Regions from separate parts of the Streptomyces sp. NPDC005263 genome, predicted to be linked through region 3. Evidence: predicted binding sites of a transcription regulator. Region 3 holds the regulator's gene; each other region holds the start of a gene.
What was found. The regulator HspR, encoded in region 3, represses chaperone genes until heat shock. The targets are predictions, from matches to a motif close to TTGAGNNNNNNNNNCTCAA.

Region 1: the regulator HspR is predicted to act here: its motif matches at 4,844-4,862, upstream of lon (endopeptidase La).
Region 2: the regulator HspR is predicted to act here: its motif matches at 7,688-7,706, upstream of dnaK (molecular chaperone DnaK).

Annotation. Positions count from the first base shown of each region.
Region 1 covers NZ_JBIAKJ010000003.1:892,189-902,140, forward strand. Annotated here, with positions in the region: gene ACFYRY_RS17740 (multifunctional oxoglutarate decarboxylase/oxoglutarate dehydrogenase thiamine pyrophosphate-binding subunit/dihydrolipoyllysine-residue succinyltransferase subunit) at 1-727, opposite strand, end outside; gene ACFYRY_RS17745 (ATP-binding protein) at 1,009-2,115, opposite strand; gene ACFYRY_RS17750 (response regulator transcription factor) at 2,112-2,849, opposite strand; gene ACFYRY_RS17755 (spermidine synthase) at 2,974-3,651, opposite strand; gene ACFYRY_RS17760 (rhomboid-like protein) at 3,797-4,714, shown strand; gene lon (endopeptidase La) at 4,885-7,299, shown strand; gene ACFYRY_RS17770 (MarR family winged helix-turn-helix transcriptional regulator) at 7,519-8,013, shown strand; gene ACFYRY_RS17775 (hypothetical protein) at 8,075-8,863, opposite strand; gene ACFYRY_RS17780 (nitrate- and nitrite sensing domain-containing protein) at 9,251-9,952, shown strand, end outside.
Region 2 covers NZ_JBIAKJ010000008.1:116,933-126,884, forward strand. Annotated here, with positions in the region: gene ACFYRY_RS31670 (rhamnogalacturonan lyase) at 1-582, opposite strand, end outside; gene ACFYRY_RS31675 (helix-turn-helix transcriptional regulator) at 628-1,584, opposite strand; gene ACFYRY_RS31680 (hypothetical protein) at 1,648-2,127, shown strand; gene ACFYRY_RS31685 (hypothetical protein) at 2,124-2,600, shown strand; gene ACFYRY_RS31690 (class I SAM-dependent methyltransferase) at 2,560-3,312, opposite strand; gene ACFYRY_RS31695 (4a-hydroxytetrahydrobiopterin dehydratase) at 3,318-3,623, opposite strand; gene ACFYRY_RS31700 (helix-turn-helix domain-containing protein) at 3,876-4,709, shown strand; gene ACFYRY_RS31705 (helix-turn-helix domain-containing protein) at 4,890-5,753, shown strand; gene dnaK (molecular chaperone DnaK) at 5,762-7,636, opposite strand; gene ACFYRY_RS31715 (glycerophosphodiester phosphodiesterase family protein) at 7,763-8,521, opposite strand; gene ACFYRY_RS31720 (hypothetical protein) at 8,529-9,917, opposite strand.
Region 3 covers NZ_JBIAKJ010000007.1:200,700-210,651, reverse strand. Annotated here, with positions in the region: partial or broken gene ACFYRY_RS29570 (PA14 domain-containing protein) at 53-2,474, shown strand; gene ACFYRY_RS29565 (hypothetical protein) at 3,102-3,476, shown strand; gene ACFYRY_RS29560 (heat shock protein transcriptional repressor HspR) at 3,531-3,983, opposite strand; gene dnaJ (molecular chaperone DnaJ) at 3,989-5,170, opposite strand; gene grpE (nucleotide exchange factor GrpE) at 5,213-5,872, opposite strand; gene dnaK (molecular chaperone DnaK) at 5,869-7,734, opposite strand; gene ACFYRY_RS29540 (MraY family glycosyltransferase) at 7,830-8,849, opposite strand; gene ACFYRY_RS29535 (heterodisulfide reductase-related iron-sulfur binding cluster) at 9,115-9,952, shown strand, end outside.

The DNA.
Region 1 (9,952 bases), on a different contig from region 3:
CGTGCTCCGGCTTGACGAGGGTGGGCTTCCCGTCCTTCTCCGCGTAGTGCCAGTTCATCGACGGCATGGCCTTGATGGCCTGCACCATCGCGTAGCCGATCAGGTGCGTGAAGGAGATCTTCCCGCCCCGGGCGCGCTTCAGGTGGTTGTTGATGACGATGCGGTTGTCGAAGAGCAGCTTCACCGGGACCGCGCGCACGGACGTGGCCGTGGGCAGCTCCAGGGAGGCGTTCATGTTCTTCGCGACGGCGGCGGCGGGGCCGCGCAGCGTCACCAGCTCAGGACCGCCCGACGACGCCGTGGCGGGCGCGGCCTTGGCCGCCGGCTTGGCGGCGGCGGGCTTCGCGGCCTGGGCCGGAGCCGGAGCCGGCGCGGCGGCCTTGGCGGGCGCCGGAGCAGCGGCGGCGGGCTTCGCGGCGGGCGCGGGAGCGGCAGCCGGGGCCGGTACGGGCGCCTGCGCCTGCGGGGCGGCAGGCGCGGCCGGGGTGGTGGTCCCTGCGGCCCCCGCGGCCGCAGTACCCGCCGGAGCCGAGGCGACGGCAGCGCCCGGCTTGTAGTCGGCGAAGAAGTCCCACCAGGCACGGTCTACCGAGTTCGGGTCCTGGAGGTACTGCTGATAGATCTCGTCGACGAGCCACTCATTGGGTCCGAACGCGGCCGCGGGGTTCTTCCCCGCTTGGTCGGTGTCGGTCGAGATGCTCGAGTTACTGGGGGACTGTGGCGACACGGCGGCAACCGCCCTCTTCCGCTTCACAAGGTGATGGACAGCGGGAATAAAGGCTACGCCCCCTTGACGGGGTAGGTCAGGCCGGGCCCGTTCATCGTCGTGTAAGTCACATCGAAGAGCGGGTTTCGGGGCTGGAAATGGCGGGAAAAAAACGTGGTTCTGTTGCGCGAGGGATGACGCGACCGGGCCTCGGCGCGTCGAACGCGCGGGCCTCTGCCTGATCACACGTGTACGCCGCGGCGGACACCGATGGATCTTGTGGCTTCGCTTCGAACTTTACGTCAACTTGGCAGAGAGGGAAGTCCCGGAAGGGTGACAAGGATCCGACAGCCCCGCTCGGATTCGGCCACTCCGATCCGGCCGCCGTGCAGATCCACAGCCCAGCGGGCGATCGCCAGGCCGAGCCCGGTACCGCCGTCGCTGCCGGGGCCGTGCGGCCGGTTGACGCTGCCGCGGTTGAACCGCTCGAAGACCCGGTGCCACTCCGACCTCGGAATGCCGGGGCCCTCGTCGAGCACCTCGAGCTCCAGGGACTCGGAGCGGGACCCGCGCCGCGCCTTCACCGTGACCCGCCCGTGCGGCGGGCTGTGCTTGACCGCGTTGTCGATGAGATTCGCCACTACCTGGTGGATCCGCTCCGGGTCCGCGTGCGCGGTCAGCTCCGGCGGGGACACATCCAGGTGCAGATGGACGTCCGTACGGGTGTGGCTGCCGGAGCCGGAGGCGATGCCGGCGCGCGCCGAGGCGACCATGTTGGCCTCCTTCAGCACGCCCGACAGGTACGGCCACACCTCGAAACGCCGCTTTCGCAGCGGTACGACCCCGTTGTCCAGCCTGGACAGGTCCAGCAGGGTCTCGACCAGCCGGCCGAGCCGCTCGGTCTGCTTCAGGGCCGTCCGCATGGTTTCCGGGTCGGCCTGGGTCACACCGTCGACGATGTTCTCCAGGACCGCCCGCAGGCCCGCGATCGGCGTGCGCAACTCGTGCGAGACATTCGCCACGAGTTCCTTGCGCTGCCGCTCCTGGGCCTCCAGCTCGTCCGCCATGCGGTTGATCGTCTCGGCCAGGTCGCCCAGCTCGTCACGGCGGTTCTCCCGCACCCGGCGGGTGTAGTCGCCGTGCGAGATGGAGCGGGCCACCGCGTTCATCTCGTCCAGCGGCGCGGTGAGCGAATGCGCCACGAACTGCGTAATGAGCAGTGTGGCGATCATCGAGAAGACCGTGATGAAGCGAAGCTCCGTCTTGGTCTGCACCGCGATCATCGACAGGCCGGTGGTGATCAGCACCGACGTGACGACCAGAGCGCCCAGCTTCGTCTTGATCGAGAACGGGCGTACGCCGCCCCAGGGCTCCCCGGGGCCTCTCCGTCCGGCCGGACCCTCGCTCATGGCGTCGGCGTCTCCAGGGCGTAACCCACTCCGTGCACCGTGCGGATCCGCTCGGCGCCGATCTTCCGGCGCAGGGCCTTGATGTGGCTGTCGACCGTACGGGTGCCGGAGGCGTCAGCCCAGTCCCACACCTCCGCCAGCAGCTGCTCCCGGGAGAGCACCGCACGCGGCGTGTTGGCCAGGCAGACCAGCAGGTCGAACTCCGTCGGCGTCAGATGGACGTCCTCGGAGCGCACCCGTACCCGGCGCTGCGCGTGGTCGATCTCCAGCTCGCCGAGCCGCAGGATGCCGCTGCGCGGAGTGGCGGCGGCCAGCGCGGCACGCTCGACCCGGCGCAGCAGCACGTGCACCCGCGCCGCCAGCTCGCGCATCGAGAACGGCTTGGTCATGTAGTCGTCGGCGCCGACCCCGAGCCCGACCAGCATGTCGGTCTCGTCGTCGCGCGCGGTGAGCATCATCACCGGCACCGGACGGGCGGCCTGCACGCGTCGGCAGACCTCCAGACCGTCGAAGCCGGGCAGCATGATGTCGAGGATCAGCAGATCGGGCTGCCAGGCCTCGGCCGTGTCCACGGCGGACGGGCCGTCGACCGCCGTTTGCACGAGGAATCCCTCGGCGCGCAGGCGGGTCGCGATGGCGTCCACGATCGTCGGATCGTCCTCGACGACCAGAACCCGGCGCTGTGCGCCCTGGGTCGCCGCCGTGCCGTTGTGGGAGGTGTGTGTCTGCTCCATCGCCCGCCCCTGAGGTGTGCAATTCCGGAACCAGTGGGGTGATCCCTTGTCTGCGCATGACTGCGCTTGACGCTTGAATGATCGGCGTCAGGGAAGCAGAGTACGGGGAGTCACCGTTTCTTTGCTATCCAGGTCGGACGGCGAGATGCACGACGTCCGGCACGCCCCGGGCAACCGGGATCTCTTCGGTACGCACCTGTTGGAACCCGGCATTCCGCAAGGTTCCCTCGAATTCCGGAGAGGGTTGGGCGGACCACACCGCCAGCACCCCTCCCGGCCTCAACACCCTTGCGCAGCTGGTGAGTCCGGCTGGTGAGTAGAGACCGTGGTTGCCCTCGGTGACCGTCCAGTCGGGGCCGTTGTCGATGTCGAGGCACAGCGCGTCGAATGTGTCGCATGTCTCATTGACGAACGCGACCAGATCGGTTTCCACAACCTCGGTACGCGGATCGGCGAGCGCCCGAGAGGATAAACCGGACAACGGCCCCTCGCGGTGCCAGTCGACGACCGCGGCCTCGCGCTCGACCACCGTGATGCGGCCCCAGCGGGGATCGGCGGCGGCGTGTGCGAGGGAGAAGCCGACGCCGAGACCGCCGATCAGCACGCTCGGCTCGGCCCGTCCGTCGAGAGCCTCCAGTGCCGTGTCGACCAGCCGCCGCTCCGAGCGGCCGTCGGAGGTGTCCATCAGGAAGCATCCGTTGGCGATGATCTGCAGCAGTCCACCGTGGCGGCGCAGCACGACCTCGCCGTACGGGCCCTCGCGACGGTCCAGGACTTCGGGGGTGTCGTTCGGGGTGAGCATCGGCCCATCCTGGCAGTCCCGTGCCGGGTGGGGCGCGCGAATTTTCCCTGGGAAGTCGCTGTGAATGGCGGCTTTCGTGGCGCCGGTCATAGACAGTGCCGTGCGGGACGGCCAAGGGTGGGCGAAACGGAAGGAGCGCCTCACCGTGAACCGGACCGTGACGGCCGCCGACACGACGGCGGATGTGGCTCCTTCGCCGTGCGGTACTCCGTGCGGGATGCCCGGCGGCGATCCCGGTCGCGTGCGGTGCGAGGCGGCGTACGAGGCTCCCTCCGAGGCGTCCGTCGGCACCGGTCTGCCCGACGCCGCGGGGTTGCTGGAGGCGATGCCGCGGCAGCGGAACCCGACCGCCCCGGCCACGACCACCGTTTCGCCCCCGCCCGCCACCCCCGTCGCGGCGTCCACACCCGCCGCCCCCGCGGCAGCCCGGCGCCCCCGCCCCTGGCGGCTGCTCCCCACGCCCACCGGAACTCCCTTCACCTTCGGGTACGTCGCCCTGCTCGCCGTCACCTCGCTGATCACCGCGTACGCCGACCCCGCCGTCGTGCACACCCTGCACCAGGCCTCCAGCACCGATGTGGCCCACCTGGTGCGGTGGCCGATGGTGGTGCTGCCGGCCAGCGCGCTGTGGATCGCCGGCGGGCTCCTGTCGCCGTACGCGACAGGTCTGCTGCTGGCGCTCACGGCTCTGGAGCGCCGGATCGGCGGCGTGCGCACCGCCGGGGTCTTCCTGCTCGGGCATGTCCTCGCCACCCTGGCGACCGAGGGGGCCGTGGGGCTCGCGGTCCTGGCCGGGCACCTGCCCGACAGTTCCTTGCACCGCCTCGACTACGGCGTCAGCTTCGGCGTCGCCACCTGCGTGGGCGCCCTCGCCGGACTCCTCACGCCCTGGCTGCGCCGGCCCCTGCTGGCCGCCTTCGGCGGGATGGTGGTGCTGGACCTGATCGCGTTCACGGACCCCATGACGAACTGGGGGCACCTGATCTCGCTGGGGATCGGCGTGGCCACCTGGCCGGTGACGCGGCGCGCTCGCCGGGCCCACCCGGCCACCACCGCCGGGTAACTCCCCGATATCAACGGGCATCTTCCGGACCGTCCGGCTGTTGGGCCGAGGGACGGCCCGTTTCCGCCTCCCCGAACGTGATCGCTCACAGCGAACGCCCCATGGGGAACATTCAAGCGCTCACATGCATTGAGTCGGCATAGCTCAACTTGAATGCCGAAGGGGAGATCATGGCTTCGACGTCCACACCGCTCACTCTGCCTGTGCTGCCGCTCGACGGCGAGGTCGTGCTGCCCGGCATGGTGGTTCCGCTGGATTTGAACGACGCCGATGTACGCGCCGCCGTGGAGGCCGCCCAGGCCGCCGCCCGCTCGGAGCCCGGCAAGCCCCGGGTTCTGCTGGTGCCGCGCATCGACGGGACATACGCGAGCACCGGTGTGCTCGGCACCATCGAGCAGGTCGGCCGGCTCGCCGACGGTGACCCGGGCGCGCTGATCCGCGGCCGGGGCCGGGTGAGGATCGGCGCGGGGACCACGGGACCCGGTGCCGCCCTCTGGGTCGAGGGCGTCCGCATCGACGAGGACGTGCCCGAGCCGCTGCCCGGTCACGTCACCGAACTGGTCAAGGAGTACAAGGCACTGGCCACGGCGTGGCTGCGCAAGCGGGGTGCCTGGCAGGTCGTGGACCGGGTGCAGGCCATCGACGACGTGTCCACCCTGGCCGACAACTCCGGTTACTCGCCCTTCCTGACCACCGAGCAGAAGGTGGAGCTCCTGGAGACCGCCGACCCGGTGGCCCGGCTGAAGCTCGCCGCTCAGCAACTGCGCGACCACCTCGCCGAGCAGGACGTCGCCGAGACCATCGCCAAGGACGTCCAGGAGGGCGTCGACAAGCAGCAGCGGGAGTTCCTGCTCCGGCGCCAGCTGGAAGCCGTACGCAAGGAACTGCGGGAGCTCAACGGCGAGTCGGAGGGCGAGGAGTCCGACGACTACCGGACCCGGGTCGAGGCCGCCGACCTGCCCGAGAAGGTCCGCGAGGCCGCCCTCAAGGAGGTCGACAAGCTGGAGCGGTCCAGCGACCAGTCGCCCGAGGGCTCATGGATCCGCACCTGGCTCGACACCGTCCTCGAACTGCCGTGGAACGAACGGACCGAGGACGTGTACGACATCCAGGGCGCCAAGGCGGTGCTGGACGCCGAGCACTCCGGGCTGGCGGACGTGAAGGAACGGATCACCGAGTACCTGGCGGTCCGCAAGCGCCGTAGCGACCGGGGACTGGGTGTCATCGGCGGGCGGCGCGGCGGTGCCGTGCTCGCGCTCGTCGGCCCGCCCGGTGTCGGCAAGACCTCGCTGGGCGAGTCCGTCGCGCACGCCATGGGACGGAAGTTCGTGCGGGTCGCGCTCGGCGGGGTGCGGGACGAGGCGGAGATCCGCGGCCACCGGCGTACCTACGTCGGCGCGCTGCCCGGCCGGATCGTGCGCGCGATCAAGGAGGCCGGGTCGATGAACCCGGTGGTCCTGCTGGACGAGATCGACAAGGTGGGGTCCGACTTCCGGGGCGACCCGGCCGCGGCTCTGCTGGAGGTCCTCGACCCGGCGCAGAACCACACCTTCCGGGACCACTACCTGGAGGTCGAACTCGACCTGTCGGACGTCGTCTTCCTGGCCACGGCCAACGTGCTGGAAGCCATCCCGGAGGCGCTGCTCGACCGCATGGAACTGGTCCGGCTCGACGGCTACACCGAGGACGAGAAGATCGTCATCGCGCGTGACCACCTGCTGCCCCGCCAGCTGGAGCGGGCCGGCCTCAACAAGGACGAGGTCACCCTCGACGAGGGCGCGCTGCGCAAGCTGGCCGGCGAGTACACCCGCGAGGCCGGCGTCCGAACCCTGGAGCGCTCCGTGGCGCGGCTGCTGCGCAAGGTCGCGGCCCAGCACGAACTGGGCGAGCGGGAACTGCCGTTCACCGTCACGGACGAGGACCTGCGCGCGCTGATCGGCCGGCCGCACCATGTGCCGGAGTCCGCCCAGGACCCGGCGGAGCGGCGCACCGCCGTGCCGGGTGTGGCGACGGGGCTCGCGGTCACCGGAGCGGGCGGTGACGTGCTGTTCGTCGAGGCGTCGCTGGCCGACCCGGAGACCGGCGCGGCGGGCCTGACGCTGACGGGCCAGCTGGGCGACGTCATGAAGGAGTCGGCGCAGATCGCGCTGAGCTTCCTGCGCTCGCACGGAGCCGAACTGGAGCTGCCGGTCGCGGACCTGAAGGACCGGGGCGTGCACATCCACTTCCCGGCGGGCGCGGTGCCGAAGGACGGGCCGAGCGCCGGTGTCACGATGACGACGGCGCTGGCGTCGCTGCTCAGCGGCCGTCTGGTCCGTACGGACGTCGCGATGACCGGCGAGGTCTCGCTGACCGGCCGGGTCCTGCCCATCGGCGGGGTGAAGCAGAAGCTGCTCGCCGCGCACCGGGCGGGTGTCACCACGGTCGTCATCCCCAAGCGCAACGAGCCCGACCTGGACGACGTCCCGGCGGAGGTGCTGGACAAGCTCGACGTCCACGCCGTCACGGACGTCCGCCAGGTCCTGGAGCTGGCGCTGGCCCCCGCGACGAACGGGGCCGCGCCGGAGGTTCCGGTCGCGGCGTGACGGACGCGGTCGGATGAGGGGAGGCCCGGGTCCCGTGAGGGAGGCCCGGGCCTTCGCCTGTGCGCCGCGCACCACGCCCGTCCCCGGCCGGACGAAGAAGCCGCGCAGGTGGGGCGAAGGCCACCGTTGGTCCGGCCCTGCGAAATACTGGCGGAGCCGCGGCGACGACGGCGCTCGGCGGAAACTTTTCAGGATCGGGAAACCGAGGCAGGGGCTGACGTGCACGAAGACGGGAACGGCGACGGACGCCAAGTCGAATCCGACGTCCCCGCGAGCGGTGTGGACCAGCCCGCGTTCCTCGCGCTGGAACGCGAACTGACCGTTCTGCTGCGACGCGCCCGTGCCAACCAGGGCGAGATGGCCCGCGAGGTCCACCCGGACCTGGAGTCCGCGGCGTACGGCCTCCTCGTGCGGCTGGACGAATGCGGACGTCAGCGGGCCACCGCGCTCGCCGGGTACATCGGTGTCGGCAAGGCCACGATGTCCCGTCAGCTGCGTGCGCTGGAGGAACTCGGCCTGGTGGCCCGGGAACCGGACCCGGCCGACGGCCGCGCCTGGCTGATCGCCCTCACCCAGGAGGGCCACGAACGGGTGACCAGGGTGCGTGAGGCACGGCGGGCCCGGTACGCCGGTCGGCTGGAGGACTGGGACTCCCGCGAGGTCGCGGAACTGGCGCGCCTGCTGAACCAGTTGAACCGGGGCATGGAGAAGTAGGTCAGGTCCGCGGGGCCGGTCGGTGCCCGCGTCGGACGCCGCGTCCGGTGGGCCGGTCTCCTCAGAGCTCCGCGTACACCACCGTCGCGTCGTCGTGCGTCTTGCTGCGGCCCAGGTGCGTCCGCTCCCGCGCGTCCGCCCGCTCCAACTCCCGTACCCGGTCCACCAGCGCCTGCGCCCCCTCCTTGCGGACGTAGGTGAAGCAGTCGGTCCAGTCGCCCTCCTCGAACTTCTCCACCCAGCGGGTCGCACCGTCCGTCAGGGCGGCCAGGGCACGGACGTCCTCTCGCGCCACGGCCCCGGTCACCGCGCGCGCCGCGACCGTCGGATCCGCCGCCGCCGTGAAGAAGCCGCCCTCCTTGTTGCGGATCGTGGAGTCGATCAGAGCGTCCGTGGCGAGGGCGGAGCGGGGGAGGAGTGCCAGCCGGTCGTCCAGGTGGGGGGTCACCGTGCCGTCGGGGGACTCCAGCAGGAGTGCCGAGTCAGAGAGGACCAGGTACTCGACCGTCTCCGACGACCAGCGGGCCAGAACCACCGTGGCCTGGGGGGTGCGTGGGTGAGAAAGGTCACAAGTGGATTGATGGGCCCCGGTTGTTCGCAGAATCGCTCGGGAGAGGATCTCCGACAGCGGAAGATCTTGGCAGGAAACGGTCAGTTCGGTCAGGGCCCCGCCGAGTCGCGCGGTGAACCAGGGGACGGAATGAAGACAGCCCGTGGCGCCGCTCGGCGGTGTCACCCCGTCCAGGACCACGAGCGCACCACCCAGCCCGGAAGCCGGTAGCGCGACGCTCGCGAAGTCCTCGTTGGCGCGGGCCCGGTCGCCGGGCTCCGAAACAAATTCCGTACGCATTCGGCCAGTCTGCACGAGCCCTCCACAAGCTGTGCAGGAGCCTGGCATCGGTTCCCGATTTCACGCAGCCGTGCAGGTCAGACGTCTGATTTGGGCTGGAATAGCTGACTCCGGGAAGGTGTGTCGGCGAATATTGCCACCGCCCGCCGTGGACGTCCAACCGGCCCGCCGTCCGAGACCGCTGCAAGGGCCAGAGAAACTTGCCCGCCAACTCCCGTCCGATGTTCACTCCTTCGGGTGGCGGGTCAGGTGATGCGCGACCGGCGCCCACCGGCACTGGGAGGGTCGGGAACCGCGCCGGACGTATGCACCAGTTGGCCCCGATAGGTGGGCTGATGGGCCATCGCCCGGGCCATGGGTATTCACGAGTCAGGAATGCGAGCACCGGTGCAGAAGACGCGGCCTCGTCGTACAGGCAAGCAGGCGGCCTCCGGCAAAGGCGTGGACCAGACACCCGGCACGCCCCATCCCGGCACGCCGGGAACCCCTCACCCCGGCATACCCGGCAGCCCCTCCGCCGCGCCCGTCGGCAAGGGCCGCCCCACCCATGTGCGCACGCGGCTCATTCTCGCCGTCACCGTCGTGGCCGCCGCCATCGCCGGAGCCGGCGTCCCCTCCCTGGTCACCGCCTCCGGGCAGCTCAGCGACTCCCAGGACCTGGTGACCCTCGCCGAGCAGACCCAGGACGCGCTCACCCTCGCCCACGCGCTCGCCGACGAACGCGACGAGGTCACCCCGTACATCGCGGCCGGCCGCCCCAAGTCCAAGGCACCCAGCGAGCAGCAGAGCGCCCGGGTCGACCGGCAGGTCGAGGAGCTGCGCGCCGACCCGGACACACCCGCCGCCGTCCGCAAGGACCTCGACACCATCGCCGCCGTCCGCAGGGCGGCCCTCACCGGCAAGAGCGGCGCGCTCGAAGCGCACCAGGCCTACTCCGCCACCGTCACCGACCTGCACCGGCTCGCCGAGCAGCTGGCCGCCGAGATGCCGCCCCGCGCGGGCGCCGGCGCCCACGCCCTCGCCGAGCTGGACACCGCCGTCCAGCAGGCCGCCGCGACCCGAGGTCTGCTGCTGGCCGCCCTGAACGTG
Region 2 (9,952 bases), on a different contig from region 3:
GACGAAGTCGAGGGCGCCGTCGCCGTCGAGGTCGGCGACGGAGGCGTCGTTGGCCGCGTAGGTGTAGGCGACGCCGTCGGGGGTGGTGCCGCCGGCCGGCGGGGAGATGGGAACGTCCTTGTAGCCGGTGCGGAGTTGGACGGCGTGTACGGAGTCGGCCTGCTCCACACCTCCGACGATCTCGCGGACCGTGTAGTCGGCCTGGGCGGGGGCGCCGGAGTGGAAGTAGTTCGTCGAGCCCGTCACCGGCGTGGAGTTGACCTTCGTACCGGCCCGGTAGACGTTGAAGGAGACGTCGCCGGGGTCGGTGCCGAGCCAGCGCCAGCTGACCAGGTTGCCGCTGTCGGTGTGCACGCTGACCACACCGCGGTCGAGCTTCTCGACCTGCCGGGCGGTGGCCGCCGTCGGGGCCCCTCCCGCGCGGGTCAGTTCGAGCGTGGGGGAGGTGTCGGGGGTGGTGAGGGTGGTGAGTCCGGCGCCGACCAGGGCCGTGACGGCGGTCATCGCGCCGAGGAGCACGCGGCGTCCGCGGTGCGAAGGCGGGGCGGGGAGCGGGGGCGGCTGGGGGTGCGGGTGCTGCACGGGGCGGGCCTCCTGAACGGGGGGACGGACGCATTCCGGTCCCTGTCAGTCGCCGCCGTGCTCGCCCGGGTTGCCGTATCTTCCAGCCAACTCGGCGACCGTCCGGGCGATCCGCTCACGCAACTCGGGCGGATGGAGGACCTCGACACCGGTGCCCAGGCGCAGGAACTCGGCGTGCGCGTGGTCGACGGACTCGATGGGGACGGTGACCACCGTCCAACCGTCCTGCTCGGTACGGCCGTTCGCCCGCACGGCCATGGGGAGCGTCACGCCCGGCGCCACGCGGACCACCGCCTCGGCACGGTGCAGCCGGTCATGGAAGTCACGCTGGTAGGCGGTCCAGTAGGCCGCTAGGTCGAAGCCGTCGGGGCGTGTGAACTCATCCTCCGAGAGCGCCAGTTGGAGAATCTGATCGACGCGGAAGGTGCGGGGGCCCGGGCCGGCGACCACGTACCAGCGGCCCGCCTTCAGCACGAGCCCGTACGGCTCCAACCGGCGTTCCCCATCGGTGGGTTCACGCCACCGGCGGTACAGGACACGCAGGACCCGGTTGTTCCACACGGCGTCCGCGACCGCCGGCAGGAACGGCGCCTCCTCGGCCCGCGCGTACCAGCCCGGTGCGTCGAGGTGGAAGCGGCCGCCGACCCGGTCGGCATGCGCGCGCAGTTCCGGCGGCAGCGCGGCCCGGACCTTGAGCTGGGCGGCGGCCAGGACGGGACCGAGGCCCAGTTCGGCGGCGGGACCGGGCGCACCGGCGAGGAAGAGGGCCTCGGCCTCACCCGCGGTCAGGCCGGTGAGGCGGGTGCGGTAGCCGTCGAGGAGCCGGTAGCCGCCGGCGTGGCCCGCGTCGCCGTACAGCGGGATCCCGGCCGCGCCCAGCGCCTCCACGTCCCGGTAGACCGTGCGGACGGACACCTCCAGTTCCTCGGCGAGCTGGGCGGCGGTCATCCGCCCCCGGGTCTGGAGCAGCAGCAGGATCGAGACGAGCCGGGCCGACTTCATGATCTCAGGATGCCCGACTTCACTGACACAGGATGTCAGTGAAGCGGCCGTACGGTCCCGTCCATGGCCTTCAGGGAGAAACTGCTGACCGTGCCGCCACCGATCGAGGTGGCCGGTCGTCACATCAAGCGTTACCACGTCACCGCCGACCCGAACGGCATCGCGCCGGACGTGGCGAAGGCGGCTTACTCGATTCTTCCGGAGCTGCTGCCGGAGCCGGACGGGACGCCGCCCGCGACCTTCGTCGTGCTGCACCGGGGCGACGACGACGGCGCCTATCTGAACGCGTACAGCTGGGTGTGGGACAACGTCCTGCACTTCCGGGGCGCGTCGGCGGGCCAGCCGGTCCTCGGCTGCCCGGACCGCGACCCCACGCACTTCATCCGGCCCGACCTGCCGTGGATCGGCTGCGTGTGGGAACTGCCGCCGATCCTGCACGAACGGGACGCCTGGGTACGGCATCTGATCGCCCCCGAAGTCCCCGACCTCGACGCCTACATGGCCGACTCACTGCCCGCCGGCACGACTGGAGACCGCCCATGAGCAGCCCGCACGACTTCGACTTCTTCCACGGCGCGTGGGAGGTCCACCATCGCCGCCGCACCGACTTCCTCGACCCGGACAGCGGTTGGGAGGAGTTCTCGGCCACCAGCCGCTGCTGGAGCCTGTTCGACGGGGCAGCGAACATCGACGAACTCGACGTGCCGGGCCGGCGGTGGAAGGGGCTGACGCTGCGGCTCTACGACCCGGAGAGCGAGCAGTGGTCGCTGAACTGGTCCTCCAGCCGCAGCGGGAAACTGTTCCCGCCGGTGGTCGGCCGTTTCGAGGGCGGGCGCGGCGAGTTCCACGGCGAGGACACACACGACGGCAAGGAGGTGCGGGTGCGGTTCGTGTGGTCGGGGATCTCCGACACCACCGCACGCTGGGAGCAGGCCTTCTCGGTGGACGACGGGGAGAGCTGGGTGACCAACTGGTTCATGGACTTCGCTCGGGCTTGTGGAACCCCAGCACCCTGAACACCGGATCGGCGCGCCGTCGGTCCTGGTCGGGCAGGGCCGCCAGCCGCGCGGCGAACTGTTCGGCCAGCGGGTCGTCGGGCGGGACCCGGGTGAACCAGCCGCGCCGCAGGTCCGCGGCCGTACTGCGCGGGCTGCGCCCCTGACCGACGCCGGGGAAGCGGGCCCGGCCGACCGGATCCAGTCCGCAGGCCACGGCATACGTCGTGACGGCTTCGGTGGCGTCCTGGGCCGGCCGGCGCGGGCGGGGCGCGAGGACCGCGTCGATGTCGCTGCCCACGTCGTGTGCGGCGGCCTTGTCGACGGTGGTGACGTACGCGCCGCCCGGCCTCAGCACGCGGGCGCACTCGGCGACGACCGCGCGGACGTCGCCCGGGCGGTCCAGCAGATGCAGCAGCCAGACACTGGTGACGGCATCGAACGAGCCGTCGGGGAACGGCAGCCGCCTGCTGTCCGCCAGGACGATCGCCCCGGGGAGACGTTCGGCGGCCGTCCGGGCCATGCCGTACGTCAGGTCCACGCCCGTCACCCGCAGGCCGGGGCGGGCCGCGGCGAACCGCCGGGTCACGATCCCGGTGCCGCAGGCGACGTCGAGGAGCCGCCGGGCATCCTCCGGGACCAGGCCGAGCACGGCGTCGGCGGCCGCGGCGGCCCTGGGCTCGCCGCCGCGGGTGACGTCGTAGGCGTCGGCCTCCTTGTCGTAGTCCAGCACCGCCGTCACTGCGCCCCGTGGGCGGCGGCGAGCTCCTGCACCTTGTGGGCGAGCTCGAAGTCCAGCTCGGTCACGGTGCCGCCCGCGCTGTGCGTGTTCACGCTGAGGGACACCGTGTTGTAGCCGAGGGTGAGGTCGGAGTGGTGGTCGAGCTCCTCCTGGACCTGGGCGATGTGGACGACCATCGCGGTCGCGGCGAAGTGCGTGCCGAGCCGGTAGGACCGGGTGAGGCGGTCGCCGTCGACCGACCAGCCGGGCAGTTCCGCGAGCCGGTCCTCGATCTCCTTCTGCGACAGCGGTTCCACGGGCATGGCCTCGCTCCTTCCTGAGTTGCGGATGCCTGTCCAGCCTGCCACAGCTGGGCCGCTTCGGCCCTGGTCAGACGGGCTCCCGAGGGATCGGGTCGCCGAGGGCGCCCCCGATCGCCCCTCCCAGCGGGCAGCCGCGCACGTCGGCGCGCCGGGGCGCCGCGGTCTCCGAGGTCCACGGTCCGGTCGAGCACCCGTTCCTCGGCTGCCGGCGACTCTGCTCCTGGCGGGCGTTCCTCGGCTACGGTCGTCGGTATGACCACCGTCGCGTCCGGTGACGCCGCTCCCGCCACCGTCCCCGCCGACCCGGGCGTCGGCCCGTTGCTGCGGGCCTGGCGGGAGGAACGGCGGGTCAGTCAGCTGGAGTTGGCGCTGCGGGCGGACTCCTCGGCCCGGCACGTCAGCTTCATCGAGACGGGCCGTGCACGGCCGAGCGAGGAGATGGTGCTCAGGCTGGCCGAGCACCTGGAGGTGCCCGTCCGGGAGCGCAACGCACTGCTGCTGGCGGCGGGGTACGCGCCCCGGTATCCCGAGACCCCGCTGACCGACCCGGCGCTGGAGGCGCTGCGCGAGGGCATGGAGCGCCTCATCCAGGGCTACGAGCCCTACCCGGCGCTCGTGGTCGACGCGCTGTACGACGTCGTCGCGGCCAACCGGGGCATCCTGATGCTGCTGGAGGGCGTGCCGGAGTCCCTGCTCGTCCCGCCGCTGAACGCGATGCGGCTGACGCTCCACCCGGAGGGCCTGGCACCCCGTATCCGCAACCTTCGCGAGTGGCGCGGGCATCTGCTCGCGCAGATGGGGCGGCAGATCGCCCTGCGCCGTTCGGAGCGGCTGCGGGCGTTGTACGACGAGGTGTCCGCGTATCCGGTGCCGGAGCAGGACGACGACGCCGGTCCACCGGCCGAGCCCGGCACCTGTTTCGCGTTGCCGATGCGGATCGAGCACGAGGGACGGACGCTGTCGTTCGTCTCCTCCATCTCCACCTTCAACACCCCGATGGACGTGACCGTCTCCGAGCTGGCCATCGAGACCTTCCTCCCGGCCGACCCCGCGACGGTCAAGTACCTTCACTCACTGCTGCCTTGAGGAACCCTCAGGTCGTCGTGCCGGACGCGGACGGCACCTGATACCCCGGGTAATGGGGCCACCGTCGCAAAACGGCACCCGTGTCGCGTGTGTCGCGGTTCCGGCCCGGAGAGACTGATGAGACAGGCAGCGGAACATGACACACTGCATCCGGACTTCGACGCGTAGGGGAGGCGTGGCGTGAGTGAGCGGCGTCCTGCTCCCACGGTGGGCCAGGTGGTGCTCGGCAGGCGGCTGCAGGAACTGCGGGAGGCGGCCGGCCTCAAACGCGAGGAGGCCGCGCGGGCGCTGCGGGTGGCCCCCGCGACCGTACGGCGGATGGAGACGGCCGACGTCGCGTTGAAGATCCCGTACGTGCAGGTGCTGTTGGAGACGTACGGCGTCGCCGACGACGAGGCGGCCGCGTTCGTGGCACTGACCGAGGAGGCCAACCGGCCCGGCTGGTGGCAGCGGTTCCACGACGTGCTGCCCGAGTGGTTCAGCATGTACGTGAGCCTGGAGGGCGCCGCCGGGATCATCCGCTCCTACGAGCCGCACTTCGTGCCGGGTCTGCTGCAGACCGAGGCCTACGCGCGCGCCGTGATGGAGGCCGGGACGATCGGGCAGGCGGGGCCGGGGACGGTCGACCGGCATGTGTCGCTGCGGATGGCCCGGCAGGAGCTGCTGGAGCGGACGAACCCGCCGCACCTGTGGGTGATCATGGACGAGACGGTGCTGCGCCGGCCGGTGAGCATCGACGGCGAGGTCATGCGCGACCAGCTGGACAAACTCGTCCAGCTCGCCGAGAACGACCGGATCACCCTCCAGGTCGCGGAGTTCGAACAGGGCCCGCACCCGGGCACGTACGCGCCGTTCTCCCTCTTCCGCTTCACCGAGCCGGAACTGCCCGACATGGTGTTCACCGAGTACCTCACCGGTGCCCTCTACCTGGACTCCCGCAAGGAGGTCGTCGCGCATCTGGAGGTCCTGGACCACATGTCGGCGCGGGCGGCCTCGGCGGAGCGCACCAAGCAGCTCCTGAGGGAACGCCTCAAGGACTTCTGAGGCCGGGCTCAGGCCGCGCCGCCCTTGCGGTCCTGGTCCTTCTCGTCGTCGACGATCTCGGCGTCGACCACGCCCTCCTCGTCCTGCGGTGAGCTGTGCGCGCCGTCGGCGGCGCCGTCCGTCGGGGTCTGCTGGGCCTGGGCGTACATGGCCTGGCCCATCCGCTGGCTGACGGAGGCGAGTTTCTCGACGCCGGTGCGCAGAGCGTCGGTCTCCGCGTTCTGCTCCAGGAGCTGCTTGACCTCGGCGACCGCCGCCTCCACCTCTCCCCTGGTCTCGGCCGGGACCTTGTCCTCGTTCTCACGGAGGAACTTCTCGGTCTGGTAGACGAGTTGTTCGGCATGGTTGCGGGTCTCCGCCGCCTCCCGGCGGCCCCGGTCCTCCTCGGCGTACTGCTCCGCCTCCCGCATCATGCGGTCGATGTCGTCCTTGGGCAGGGCGGAGCCGCCGGTGACGGTCATCTTCTGTTCCCGGCCGGTGGCGAGGTCCTTCGCCGAGACGTGCATGATCCCGTTCGCGTCGATGTCGAAGGCGACCTCGACCTGCGGCACGCCGCGCGGCGCGGGCGGCAGGCCGGTGAGGTCGAAGACGCCGAGCTTCTTGTTGTACGCGGCGATCTCCCGTTCGCCCTGGTAGACCTGGATGCCCACCGAGGGCTGGTTGTCGGCGGCGGTGGTGAAGATCTCCGAGCGGCGGGTGGGGATCGTGGTGTTGCGCTCGATGAGCTTGGTCATGATGCCGCCCTTGGTCTCGATGCCCAGGGACAGCGGGGTGACGTCGAGGAGCAGGACGTCCTTCACGTCGCCGCGGATGACGCCGGCCTGGAGCGCCGCGCCGACGGCGACGACCTCGTCCGGGTTGACACCCTTGTGCGGGTCCTTGCCGGTGAGCTCCCTGACCAGCTCGGTGACGGCGGGCATCCGGGTCGAGCCGCCGACGAGGATGACGTGGTGGATCGCGGCCAGCTTGATGCCGGCGTCCTTGACCGCCTGGTGGAAGGGGGTCTTGCAGCGGTCGAGGAGGTCCGCGGTGAGTTCCTGGAACTGGGCGCGGGTCAACTTCTCGTCGAGGTGCAGCGGGCCCTCGGCGGAGGCGGTGATGTAGGGCAGGTTGATCGTCGTCTCGGAGGAGCTGGACAGCTCGATCTTGGCCTTCTCGGCGCCCTCACGCAGTCGCTGCAGGGCCATCTTGTCGTTGCCCAGGTCGACGCCGGTCTGCCCCTTGAAGCGCTTGACGAGGTACTCGACGACCCGCTGGTCCCAGTCGTCGCCGCCGAGGTGGGTGTCGCCGTTGGTGGCCTTGACCTCGATGACCCCGTCGCCGATCTCCAGCAACGACACGTCGAAGGTGCCGCCGCCGAGGTCGAAGACCAGGACCGTCTGCTCCTCCCCCCGGTCGAGGCCGTAGGCGAGGGCGGCGGCGGTCGGCTCGTTGATGATCCTGAGGACCTTCAGGCCCGCGACCTCCCCGGCCTCCTTGGTGGCCTGCCGCTGGCTGTCGTCGAAGTACGCGGGCACGGTGATCACGGCGTCGGTGACGTCCTCGCCGAGGTAGGACTCGGCGTCCCGCTTCAGCTTCTGCAGCACCCGCGCGGACAGCTCCTGCGCCCGGTAGCGGGTGCCGTCGATGGAGCCCTCCTGGGGGAACCGCCAGTTCGAGTCGCCCATGTACCGCTTGACCGAGCGGGCGGTGCGCTCCACGTTCGTCACGGCCTGCCGCTTGGCGACCTCTCCGACGAGCACCTCGCCGTTCTTGGCGAAGGCCACCACCGACGGTGTGGTCCTGCCGCCCTCCGCGTTGGCGACGACCGTGGGCTCGCCGCCTTCCAGCACCGCCACCACCGAGTTCGTGGTCCCGAGATCGATTCCGACCGCACGTCCCATCGCTGTTCCCTTCCACCGCGCCAGCGGAGCCTGTGCACTCCAGCAGAAAACTTGAGTGCGCTCTTGTCAATGGGTGGCTCCTGTCAGGAGACGGGTACCCCGGCATAGGAGGACGGGTACCCCGGCTCAGGAGGACGGGTACCCCGCCGGGCGCTCGTCGTGCCGTCCGCCGCGCAGGGCGAGGGCCCGCCGGGGGCGGTCCGTGACCAGGACGTCGACCCGCGGGTCGGCCAGGAAGGTCCGCATCGGCAGGTCCTCGTTGATCGTCCACACCATGCTGAACAGGCCGTGCCGGGCCGCCTCGCGCAGCACACCCGCGCGCGCCAGCCGGTGGTGCACGGCGACCCCGCCCGCTCCGCAGGCACGGACCCGCCGCATGGGCAGCAGCTCGCTCAGCCGGGTGGCGGCCAGGCGGGCCGGAGCGATGTCCCGGCGGTCGCGGCCCAGCGACAGGGCCGTGCGCACCTGCGGGAAGCCCCGCGCGATGGCGGCGACGGAACGGTCCTCCAGGGTGGTGGCGACGAAGCCGTCGGTGCCGAGCAGGGCGATCGCGCGGTCGATCACCGTGCGCTCGTACCCGACCTCCTTGAGGTCCAGGTGCCCGGCCAGTTTCCCGGCGATCAGGGACATGATGTCCTCCATGACCGGTACGGCGTATCCGGCCCGTTCGCAGAGTTCGGCATGCGTGATCGTCGACAGGGGCGGGCCGCCGGGACCGACCCGGGGATCGTGGTAGACGACGAGGACCTGATCCGCGGTGCGCCGGATGTCGAACTCCACGTACTCGGCGCCGGAGCGGACCGCGTCCTCGTACGCCTCCCGGGTGGCGGCGCCGGCGTGTTCGGATCCGCCCCGGTGCGCGGACACGGCGGGTCGTCGCGACATCGGCGGGTCAGCTCCCGGACGGGGATCGGGGCGCGGGCACCGTGGCGGGCCGGCCGTCGGGCGGGGACAGGAGGGCGCCGGAGCGTCTGCTGACCCTCCGGAGCAGCAGGTATCCGATCACGGCGAGGACCACGAAGGGAAGCCAGGCCAGCGCGTACGCCGTGCCGTACGTGTCGAGGTCGAAGATGGAGCGGTCGGAGTGGACGTTGGTGCCGTTGACCCCGAAGTACGTCAGCAGCAGGGTCGGCGGCAGCGCGATCAGGGTGGCCGCGGCGACGAGCGCGGAGACGGTGCGGTCACGGCGATCGTCGCGCTCGGCGAGTTCGGCGTCGAGGGCGGCGGAGCGGGCGCCGATGACGGAGGTGAGCCGTTCGACCATGCGCGCGGAGTTCTCCAGGCTGTCGCGGATGCCCAGGGTGTCGCGCAGGGAGGACTGGAAGGCCTCCATCAGCATCTCCGGGATCAGCAGGCTGTCCACGTACGCCTCGACGCCGAAGGCCAGGTCCAGCTGGAGTTCGTTCACCCCGGCCGACAGCCGGGAGATGAGGGAGCGGACCTCGTACGGCGAGTCGGTCATGGGGGCCCGCTCGTTGGCGCGCATGGTCTCGAAGGCGGCCAGCCGGGTGCGCTGGAGCACGGCGAGGGCGGAGATCATGCCGACGGCGACCAGGATCAGGCCGTTCTCGACGTGCGGGGCCCAGCCGGCCTGGACGGAGACGCCGCGGCCGTGCGCGGAGAGGGTGACGCCGTGGTTCCTGAGGTTGGGCGGCAGGGTGTCCTCGGCCTCGGACGTGCGGTGCGCGGGCAGCCGGCCGCGGTAGACGATCTCGTTCAGCAGGGCGGCCCTGCGGGTGGCGTCGGCGAGGTCCGCGCTCAGCAGGTCGCGCCGCAACCGCCCGCCGGGGAAGACCAGCTGGTGGACGTTCTGGCCGTAGGTGAGGGGGGTCGGCAGGGCGAGCCGTTCGTTGACCACGTCGAGCAGCGGCCGGTCGCCGAGCAGGATGCGCCGACGGTCGAAGCAGGTGTCCGCCAGCCAGGCGGCGAGGGCGTCGGGCGTGGTGTCCGCGGCGAAGCCGCAGTCGACGAGGAGGGTCACGTCGCCGCGCGGGGTGGCGAGGACCAGGAGTTCGGCGGCGGCGAGGGCGAGAGCGTGGTCGCCGTGCGCGGGCCGCAGCTCGTCGGGGCCCAGGTGCTCGGTGAGGACCGGCACGGGCAGGACCGCTCCGCTGGACCTCAGATGGGGTTCGAACCGGCCGAAGTCCAGCCGGTCGACCAGCGCGTCGGACGTGGTGCTGTGCGGGCGGGCGCGGCCGTCGAGGCTGAACAGCAGGACCGCGCGGGTGAGTTCACGGGTCGCGGAGTCGAGCACCGTCGTCCCGCCTGAGGTTCCCGCCACCGATGAGTCCTCCCAGCGCCCGGTCGTTCCACCGC
Region 3 (9,952 bases):
TCCTGATCATCAACGCTCTGCCTGCCGTTGCTGATCAGGACTGAAGGACCGAATGACCCCAGTCAGACGCACGACCGCCGCGACCTCGGCCGCCGTCGTGCTCGCCACCGCGGGCGGCCTGCTCACCGCCGTCGCCACGCCCGCGTCCGCCGCCACGACCTGCGCCTCCCCCGTGTTCAAGCGGCAGTTCTTCGCGAACACCAGCTTCTCCGGCACACCCAAGAAGACCGACTGCGACAGCGCGATCGACCAGAACTGGGGCACCGGCGCCCCCGCCTCCGGCCTGCCGCGCGACAACTTCGGCGTCCGCTGGAGCGTGACCCGCGACTTCGGCTCCGGCGGACCCTTCGCCTTCACCGCCGCGGTCCAGGACGGCATCCGCGTCTACGTCGACGGCGTCCGCAAGGTCGACGCGTGGAAGAACGTCTCGACGACCGTGAAGAAGACCGCCAACGTCACCATCCCCTCCGGCAGCCACACCCTCCGCGTCGACTTCGCCAACTGGACCGGGGCGGCCAGCGTCAAGTTCGGCTACACGCCGCGCACTTCGGCGTCCGTCGACAAGGTCAAGCCACTCGCCCCGACGGCAGCCACGGTCACGTACGACAAGGCCACCGGGAAGGCGAAGGTCACCTGGGCGAAGAACAAGGAGATGGACCTCGCCGGGTACCGCCTCTACCGGCGCCTGAAGGGCACGGCCTTCCCCGCCAAGGCGCTCGGGACCACCACCTCCACGTCGTACACCGACGCGAGTGTGCCGCAGACCGGCAAGACGTACTACTACGAGGTCCGCGCCCACGACACGGCGGGCAACGAGTCGGCGGGCAGCGCCGACCAGCCCGTCACCACCGTCGACCGGACACCGCCGGCCGCCCCGTTCGTGGAGTGGGACGCCTGCCCGGTCGACCAGCCCTACGCGGCCCCGCAGCTCATCACCACCGCGGAGAACAAGGCCGACATCTCCTGGTACGAGATGCAGCGACTCGACCCCACCGGGTGGATCACCGTGTACTCCGGTGCGAAGGGCGCGATCTGCGACACCGGGTACCCCGCCGACGGCAGCAAGGTCACCTATCGCGGGCGGGCGCGTGACGCGGCCGGGAACTGGTCGGCGTACTCGGCCGCCACCACGTTCACCACGTCCGACCTGACCCCGCCGCCGCCCGTGGCGGAGGTCGATGTCGCGTACGAGTCGGGCCTTCCGCACCTGACGTGGTCCCCGGTCGCCGGGGCCTCGTCGTACCAGGTCGTCCAGTACGACCCGGCGACCGGGGGGCTACGTCGACGCCCTGCCCGGCAAGGGCACCACCGACCGGACTGATGTCGTACCCCGCCAGCAGGCCGCGGTCGCCGACAGCTACCGGTACGCGGTGCGCTCGGTGGACGCGAAGGGCAACGCCGCCGCCCCGGCGGAGATCACGCTGAAGATGGCCGACCGCCCCGAGGCGATCCCCGCGTTCCAGACCAGCGCGAGCCGGTTCGACGAGGGGGTGATGATCGAGTGGAGCAGCGCCGACCCATGGACCTTCGACGAGGGCCCGCTGCTCACGTACAAGATCGTCCGCACCGACACGGCCACCGGCGAGAGCAGCACGGTGGACAAGTGCAAGCCGAACAGTTCGCTCGAGCTGCCGCTGGAGGACCCCAGGACGTACTGGTCCTGGGCCGGTGACGACGCTCCCGCCTACGCCGGCCGCAAGCAGATCAACGGCGTCTGCTGGGACGTCTCGGGCGCGTCCGAGACGACGTACGAGTACCGGATCATGACCGTCGACCCGTACGGGAACGTGTCGCGGCCCGGCCCGGGCGCCACGGCGACCACACCGGACACCGAGCGTCCGGCCCCGGTCGAGAACCTGACCGCTGAGCGGATCCCGCTGGGTGTCCGCCTGACTTGGACGCCGCCCGCCGACGACGACGTCACCGGTTACCGCGTGTGGCAGGGCGTCACCGACCCGGACAGCGGGGAGACGGTCTGGAAGGACAACTGCTGGAACGGCAGTTCCCTGGCCCGCACCGAGATCCTCTGCCCGACGGTCCCCGACGGAGCCACCCACGTCTACAAGGTGGCCGCCACTGACGGCTCCCCCCTGGTCGACAGGGACGCCGGCCCCGAGGCCTTCCACCCCGCCGAGGTCTCGGTCGCCATGCCCGACACCCGGCCGTCGGGCTGGACGTCGACGGAGGTCCAGGAGGACCAGTACCCGGAGCTGTACGTCCGCTGCGGCGTGACCGTCTTCGACAGACCGTGCGAGGACTACACGGACTACCGCTGGGAGAAGTGGGATCCGGCCGCCGGCTCCTGGGCCCCGTTCGCCACGGGCAAGGTCGACCACCCACAGTTCCACATGGACAGGACGGTGAACGAGGACCGGCTCGGGCTGTACTACTACCGAGCCGTCTACATCGACCCCGCGGGCAACGAGAAGGTCGTCGAGCAGGAGGCCTACGGCATCTGGGACTACTGGCTCTGACCAACCGCCTCAGCCCTGCCTCAGCCCCGCTTCGGGCCCGTGATCCCCTCGCCGATCACGAAGCCCTTGGCGGGGCCTTCGGGCAAAGGCCCCGCCGTCCTCATCCAAACCCTCAGGAGGCGCCCAGCGCCACGCATTCCGCTGCGACCCAGCCATCACGACCATTGAGTCGGACGGTTTTCCAGTAGCTGGACGTGCCACCACACGCCGTGTACTTCTGTCCGACTACGTCGCCTTCTCCGAGGCTCCCACAGGGGAGCTTTCCGCCGGCGGCGATCGTTCCCACGACCGAATATCTGGTTCCGGCTCCGCCTCGCACGTTCAAGGTCTCTCCGGACCGGTTGTGGGCGTAGCAGCTGACCGCGGTCACGGATGCCTTCTCCGCGAAGCCGATCGCAGGTGCGGCGCTGACAGGGCTGACCGCAGCGCCTACCACCCCAAGTGCGGAAAAGGCGACAGCTGCGGCTTTCAGAGGCACACGCATGTATCTTCCCATCTTCATCTGGCTAGCAGCCCAGCCAAACCCAATGGCACCATCACAGCAAGATCATTTTTAGCCATCGCCCCGAGCTGCGCGAGCGACACCCCTCTATCGTCTGCATGTACGGACGCAGCGGAGGGAGTGCCATGCGGGTGCAGGTCAGGGTCGCGGCAGATGACGGTGGTGAGACGCTCACCGATCTGTACCGCTGGTTCCGCGAGGACGGCGACCTCCGAGACCATGCCGAGGTACGGATACGGACACCCCGCCAGACCGGCGGCCAGCTGGGCGTCGTCGAGATCATCGACGTGATTCTCAGCAACGCCATCGGCGGGGGCGGCCTGGCCCTCTCCTACGCCGCGTGGCGCCGGGCGCGCCCCGGGGCGGCCCGGGAGGTGACGTTCACGGTCGACGACGTCGAGGTCACCGTACGAAACGGCGACGACGACTCGGTGAGACGCATCGTGGAGTTGCTCCGCCCACAGGTCGATGAGACACCGGAAGCACCGGGAGACGACTGAGGGGCCCGGAGGTTCAGGTGAACCTCCGGGCCCCTCAAGTCAGTCGACCAGGCGTCAGTCCGACGCCCCCTGGCGCTTCGGGCGCCACACCACCAGCGCGCTGGTCTGCTGGACCTCCTGGTACGGGACCAGGTCGCGGCGGTACGACGCGTGCACCGCCGCCTCGCGCTGCTGCATCGCGGCCGCCGCGCCCTCCAGGGCCCCCTGCAGTTCCGCGACGCGGGACTGCAGGGCGACGACCTGGTTCTCCAGTTCGATGATCCGTTTGATGCCGGCCAGGTTGATGCCCTCGTCCTGCGACAACTGCTGGACGGTACGCAGCAGTTCGATGTCGCGGGCCGAGTAGCGCCGGCCCCGGCCGGGGGTGCGGTCGGGGGAGACCAGGCCGAGACGGTCGTACTGGCGCAGGGTCTGCGGGTGCAGGCCGGAGAGCTGGGCCGCCACCGAGATGACGTAGACCGGGGTTTCCTCGGTCAGTTCATACGGATTGCGTCGACGACCGTCCATCTCACTCATGCTCCCTTCGCGGCCTGGAACAGCTCCGCCCGCGGGTCCTCACCCGCGGTCGCCTCGCGATACGCCTCCAGCGCGTCACGAGCCTTCCCCGTCACGTCCCTCGGAACACTCACCTCGACGGTGACCAGAAGATCGCCGCGGGTGCCGTCCTTACGGACCGCGCCCTTGCCGCGGGCGCGCATGGTGCGGCCGTTGGGTGTGCCCGGCGGCAGCTTCAGCGTCACCGGCGGGCCGCCCAGGGTGGGCACCCTGACCTCGCCGCCGAGGGCCGCCTCCGCGAACGTGACCGGGACGCTCACCGTGAGGTTGTCGCCCTTGCGGCCGAAGACCGGGTGGGCGTCGACGTGCACCGTGACGTACAGGTCGCCGTTCGGGCCGCCCCGTTCGCCGGGTGCTCCCTTGGCGCGCAGGCGGATGCGCTGGCCGTCCAGGACCCCCGCGGGGATGCGGACCTGCATGGTCCGCGACGACTTGGCCCGTCCGCTGCCGTGGCAGATCTCGCAGGGGTCCTCGGAGATCAGGCCGCGGCCCTTGCAGTCCGGGCAGGGGTCCGTCAGCGAGAAACCGCCGCCCGAGCCCCTGGCGACCTGCCCGGTTCCGACGCAGGTCGGGCACACCCGCGGGTTGCCGTTCTTGTCGCCGGTGCCGGAACACGCCTTGCAGGGCTGCTGCGAGGACATCCGCAGCGGGACCGTCGCGCCCTCGATCGCCTCGGTGAAGCTGAGGGTGACCTCGGACTCGATGTCCTGGCCGCGCCGGGGCTGGGTACGCGTCCCCGCGCCCGCGCCGCCCCGGTTGAACAGGCCCCCGAAGACGTCACCGATCCCGCCGCCGAAACCGCCGGCGCTCCCCCCGCCCGGGGCTCCGCCTCCGAAGAGGTCACCCAGGTCGAAGTTGAAGGAGCCGCCCTGGCCGGCCGGCCCCGGACGGTAGCCACCGCTACCGAACAGGGCGCGCGCCTCGTCGTACTCCTTGCGCTTCTTCGGGTCGCCGAGGATGTCGTTCGCCTCGGAGACCTCCTTGAAGCGGTCCTCCGCCTTGGCGTTCCCCTTGTTGGCGTCCGGGTGGAACTCGCGGGCGAGCTTCCGGTAGGCCTTCTTGATCTCGGCCTCGGTGGCGTCCTTGGGGACGCCGAGAACCTTGTAGTAGTCCTTCTCGATGAAGTCCTTGGTGCTCATCCTCGACGCCCCTCCTTCCTACTTGTCCTTCTCGGTTCCAGCTCAGCCCTCGTCCGGGCCACCGGTCTCCTTGTCGTCGGCCGTCTCCGCGGACTCGTCCGCCTTGACGGTCTGCGCCCCGGGCTGAGGTTCGGCGACGGCCACCCGCGCGGGGCGGATGGTGCGTTCGCCGAATCGGTACCCGGGCTGGAGAATCGCCACGCACGTCGTCTCGGTGACGTCCGGCGCGTAGCTGTGCATCAGGGCCTCGTGGATCGTCGGGTCGAAGGGCTCGCCCTCCTTGCCGAACTGCTGCAGGCCCATCTTCGCCGCGACCGACTCCAGCGACTCGGCGACGGACTTGAACCCGCCGAGGAGTTCGCCGTGGTCCCGCGCGCGGCCGATGTCGTCGAGCACGGGCAGAAGCTCGGTCAGGAGGTTCGCGATGGCGATCTCCTTGACCGTGATCCGGTCCCGCTCGACCCGGCGGCGGTAGTTCTGGAACTCGGCCTGGAGCCGCTGGAGGTCGCCGGTGCGCTCGTCGAGCGCCGTGCGTACCTGGTCCAGCTGGGCCGTCAGGCCTGCGATCTGTGCTGCTGCGTCCCCGGCCGGGGCCGCCGCCTCCCCCGAGGAGGGGGCGGCGGCCTGCGGCTCGGCGTCGTCGGGGGTGGCGCCGGAAGGGACGTCAGGCTTCTCGTCGAAGCCCGGGGTCTCCTCCGTCACGCGGCACCGTCCTTGCGCTCGTCGTCCACGATCTCGGCGTCCACGACGTCGTCGTCGGCCTTCGCGTCACCGTCGGCGGCACCCTCGGAGGCGCCACCCGCGGCCTGACCGGCCTGGGCGTCGGCGTACATGGCCTGGCCGAGCTTCTGCGAGACGGCCGCGACCTTCTCGGTGGCGGTACGGATCTCGGCGGTGTTGTCGGCCTCGGCGGACTCGTTCTTGAGCGCGTCCTTCAGCTCGCCGACCGCGGCCTCGACCTCGGTCTTGATCTCGCCCGGGACCTTCTCCTCGTTGTCCTTGAGGAACTTCTCGGTCTGGTAGACGAGCTGCTCGCCCTGGTTGCGGGTCTCGGCGGCCTCGCGGCGGCGGTGGTCCTCCTCCGCGTACTGCTCGGCCTCCTGGCGCATCCGGTCGACCTCGTCCTTCGGCAGCGAGGAGCCGCCGGTGACGGTCATCTTCTGCTCCTTGCCCGTGCCGAGGTCCTTCGCGGTCACGTGCATGATGCCGTTGGCGTCGATGTCGAACGACACCTGGATCTGCGGGACGCCACGCGGCGCCGGCGGCAGACCGGTCAGCTCGAACATGCCGAGCTTCTTGTTGTACGCCGCGATCTCGCGCTCGCCCTGGTAGACCTGGATCTGCACGGACGGCTGGTTGTCCTCGGCCGTGGTGAAGATCTCGGAGCGCTCGGTCGGAATCGTGGTGTTCCGGTCGATGAGCTTGGTCATGATGCCGCCCTTGGTCTCGATACCCAGGGACAGCGGGGTCACGTCGAGGAGCAGGACGTCCTTGACCTCACCCTTGAGGACACCGGCCTGCAGGGCGGCGCCGATGGCGACGACCTCGTCCGGGTTGACGCCCTTGTTGGCCTCCTTGCCGCCGGTCAGCTCCTTGACGAGCTCGGCGACGGCGGGCATCCGGGTGGAGCCACCGACGAGGACGACGTGGTCGATCTCGTTGATGGAGATGCCGGCGTCCTTGATGACGTTGTGGAACGGCGTCTTGCAGCGCTCCAGCAGGTCGGCCGTCAGCTGCTGGAACTGAGCCCGGGTGAGCTTCTCGTCCAGGTGCAGCGGGCCCTCGGCGGACGCGGTGATGTAGGGCAGGTTGATCGAGGTCTCGGTGGACGAGGACAGCTCGATCTTGGCCTTCTCCGCCGCCTCACGCAGACGCTGGAGAGCCATCTTGTCCTTGGCCAGGTCCACGCCGTGGCCCGACTTGAACTGCTGGACCAGGTAGTCGACGACCCGCTGGTCCCAGTCGTCGCCGCCGAGGTGGTTGTCACCGTTGGTGGCCTTCACCTCGACCAGGCCCTCGTCGATGTCGAGCAGCGACACGTCGAAGGTGCCACCGCCGAGGTCGAAGACGAGGATCGTCTGCTCTTCCTTGTCCAGGCCGTACGCCAGCGCGGCCGCGGTGGGCTCGTTGACGATGCGCAGGACGTTGAGACCGGCGATCTCGCCGGCTTCCTTCGTCGCCTGACGCTCGGAGTCGTTGAAGTACGCCGGGACGGTGATGACCGCGTCCGTGACCTTCTCGCCCAGGTACGACTCGGCGTCGCGCTTGAGCTTCTGCAGGATGAACGCGGAGATCTGCTGCGGGTTGAAGGGCTTCCCGTCGAGCTCGATGTTCCAGTCCGTGCCCATGTGGCGCTTCACGGAGCGGATGGTCCGGTCCACGTTCGTGACCGCCTGGCGCTTGGCGACCTCGCCGACGAGCACCTCACCGTTCTTGGCGAAGGCGACGACGGACGGCGTGGTCCTGGCACCCTCGGCGTTGGTGATGACGGTGGGCTCGCCGCCCTCCAGAACGCTGACGACGGAGTTAGTCGTGCCCAGGTCGATGCCGACCGCACGTGCCATGGTGATCTTCCTCCAGCTGACTTGAGTGGAACGGGCTCAAGTGTGCACGACGCCCGGCCTGCGGTCAACAGACCTGAGTCGGGAGGGCTCAACTCTTATCCGTTCCTTACACGCAACTGGGCTCCGACCTGCGCTTTCATCGGGCGGCGCGGCCCGTACGGCCGCACTCGAAGGAGTCCCAGGACGAGCACCAGAACGCCCGCCGCCACCCAGTACACCCCTGACCCGGCAATCCACCCCAGATGCGCGAAGACCGCGACGAGTACCCCGCAGGACGCCCCCACACCGAGCACCACCGTCGCCCCGCAGGAGGTGAGCCCGAGCCGCCGGAGCCGGTGCGCGAGGTGGTCCGGGCCGCTGCGCAGCAGGGGCCGCCCGGCCAGCCGGCGGGAGAGCAGCACGAGGATCACATCGGCGGCCGCGACCGCCGTCAGCGCGAACAACACCCCCGCGCTGGACGCCGGTTCGTACCCGGCGCGGGTGACCACGGCCGCCGACGCGAGCACGAACCCCGCGAACAGCGCCCCGCAGGATCCGAGCCCCGCCCGCGCGGGGGGACGGTTGTGCATCAGGAACCCGGTCAGGGCTGCGGCCAGCACGCTCAGCAGGGCGGCCGGCCCGTCCATCATCTCGGCCGCCGCCAGGGCCCCCACCCCGAAGGCGGTCACCACGGCCACGGTTCCGGCCAGCGCGTCCGCGTGATCGAGCGCCTTGAAGCCGACGGCCACGAACACGATCCAGCCGGCCGCCAACACCCCGCCGACGATGCCGAGTTCGCTGTACGGCACCACCCAGGCCGCCGCCACCGCCGTACCGCCCACCAGCAGCCGGGCCTTGACCCGCCGCACGTCGGCGACCAGCCCGAGCACGGCGACCGCGGCCCCGGCCTCGAGCAGTTCGCGGACCTGGCCGTCGAGCGGCGCGATGCCGGTCCACTCACCGGCGGCCGTGACCAGGCAGGTGGCGAGCGCGACGGCGATCCCGCCGCAGAGCGGAACGGCCCGCTGGCGCCGCCGGTCGACGATCCCGAGCCGCCGGGCCGGGGCCCGGAGCAGAGCGGTGAGCACGACGGCGAGGAGCAGGGCGGTGGTGGCGGCGACGATCCCGTAGAGCACGGAACTAAGTTAGGGGTGAATATACCAATTTGGCATGAATAACACGATCGGATCGCCAGGGATCTTTAAGGTGACCCTCAGCGACACAGATCACCGCACGGCTGACTACAGTGCGACGGAAGATGGGGGTAGTCTCAAACCGACTGGGTAAGTTACCGCTTAGTAATACCCCTTAGTAATGACGAGGACCTCCGAGGACTCCCCTCGAGGACCCCCCTCGAAGAGTCCCCCGCAAGATCCCCTCGCAGGCCCGAGGAGCCCCGAAATGCAACTCGCCGCGATCATCGTGTCGCTGGTGCTGACCGTGGTCGGCGTTGCGCTGCTCGCACGCGCCATCGGCCAGTTCGTCCGGTACTTCAAACTGGGCCAGCCGGTGCCCGCCGGCAGCCGCACCGACGACCCCTACTCGCGCAGTGTGACGCTGGTACGGGAGTTCCTCGGCCACACGCGGATGAACCGCTGGGGCATCGTGGGCTTCGCCCACTGGTTCGTGGCCATCGGCTTCCTGACGCTGCCGCCGACCATCATCACCGCCTACGGCCAGCTCTTCCAGGCCGACTGGACGCTGCCGGTGATCGGCGGCTTCCTGCCGTACGAGCTGTACATCGAGTTCATCGCCGCGATGACCACCCTCGGCATCGTCACGCTGATGGTCATCCGGCTGCTGAACCTGCCCTCCCGCCCCGGACGCAAGTCGCGCTTCGCGGGCTCCAAGATGGGCCAGGCGTACTTCGTCGAGTACGTCATCCTCACCATCGGTCTGGCCATCTACGTCCTGCGCGGCCTCGAGGGCGCGCTGCACCACGTGGACCACTTCGAGGCCGCGTACTTCGCCTCGTACCCGCTGATCCTGGCCTTCAAGGGACTGAGCGTCGCGACGCTGCAGAACCTCGTCTACCTCACCGCCATGATCAAGCTCGGCACCACCATGATCTGGATGATCACGGTCAGCCTGAACACCAACATGGGTGTGGCCTGGCACCGCTTCCTCGCCTTCCCGAACATCTGGTTCAAGCGCGAGGCGAAGGGCGGGACCGCGCTCGGCGGGCTCCAGCCGATGACCTCCGGCGGCGAGCCGATCGACTTCACCGACCCGGGCGACG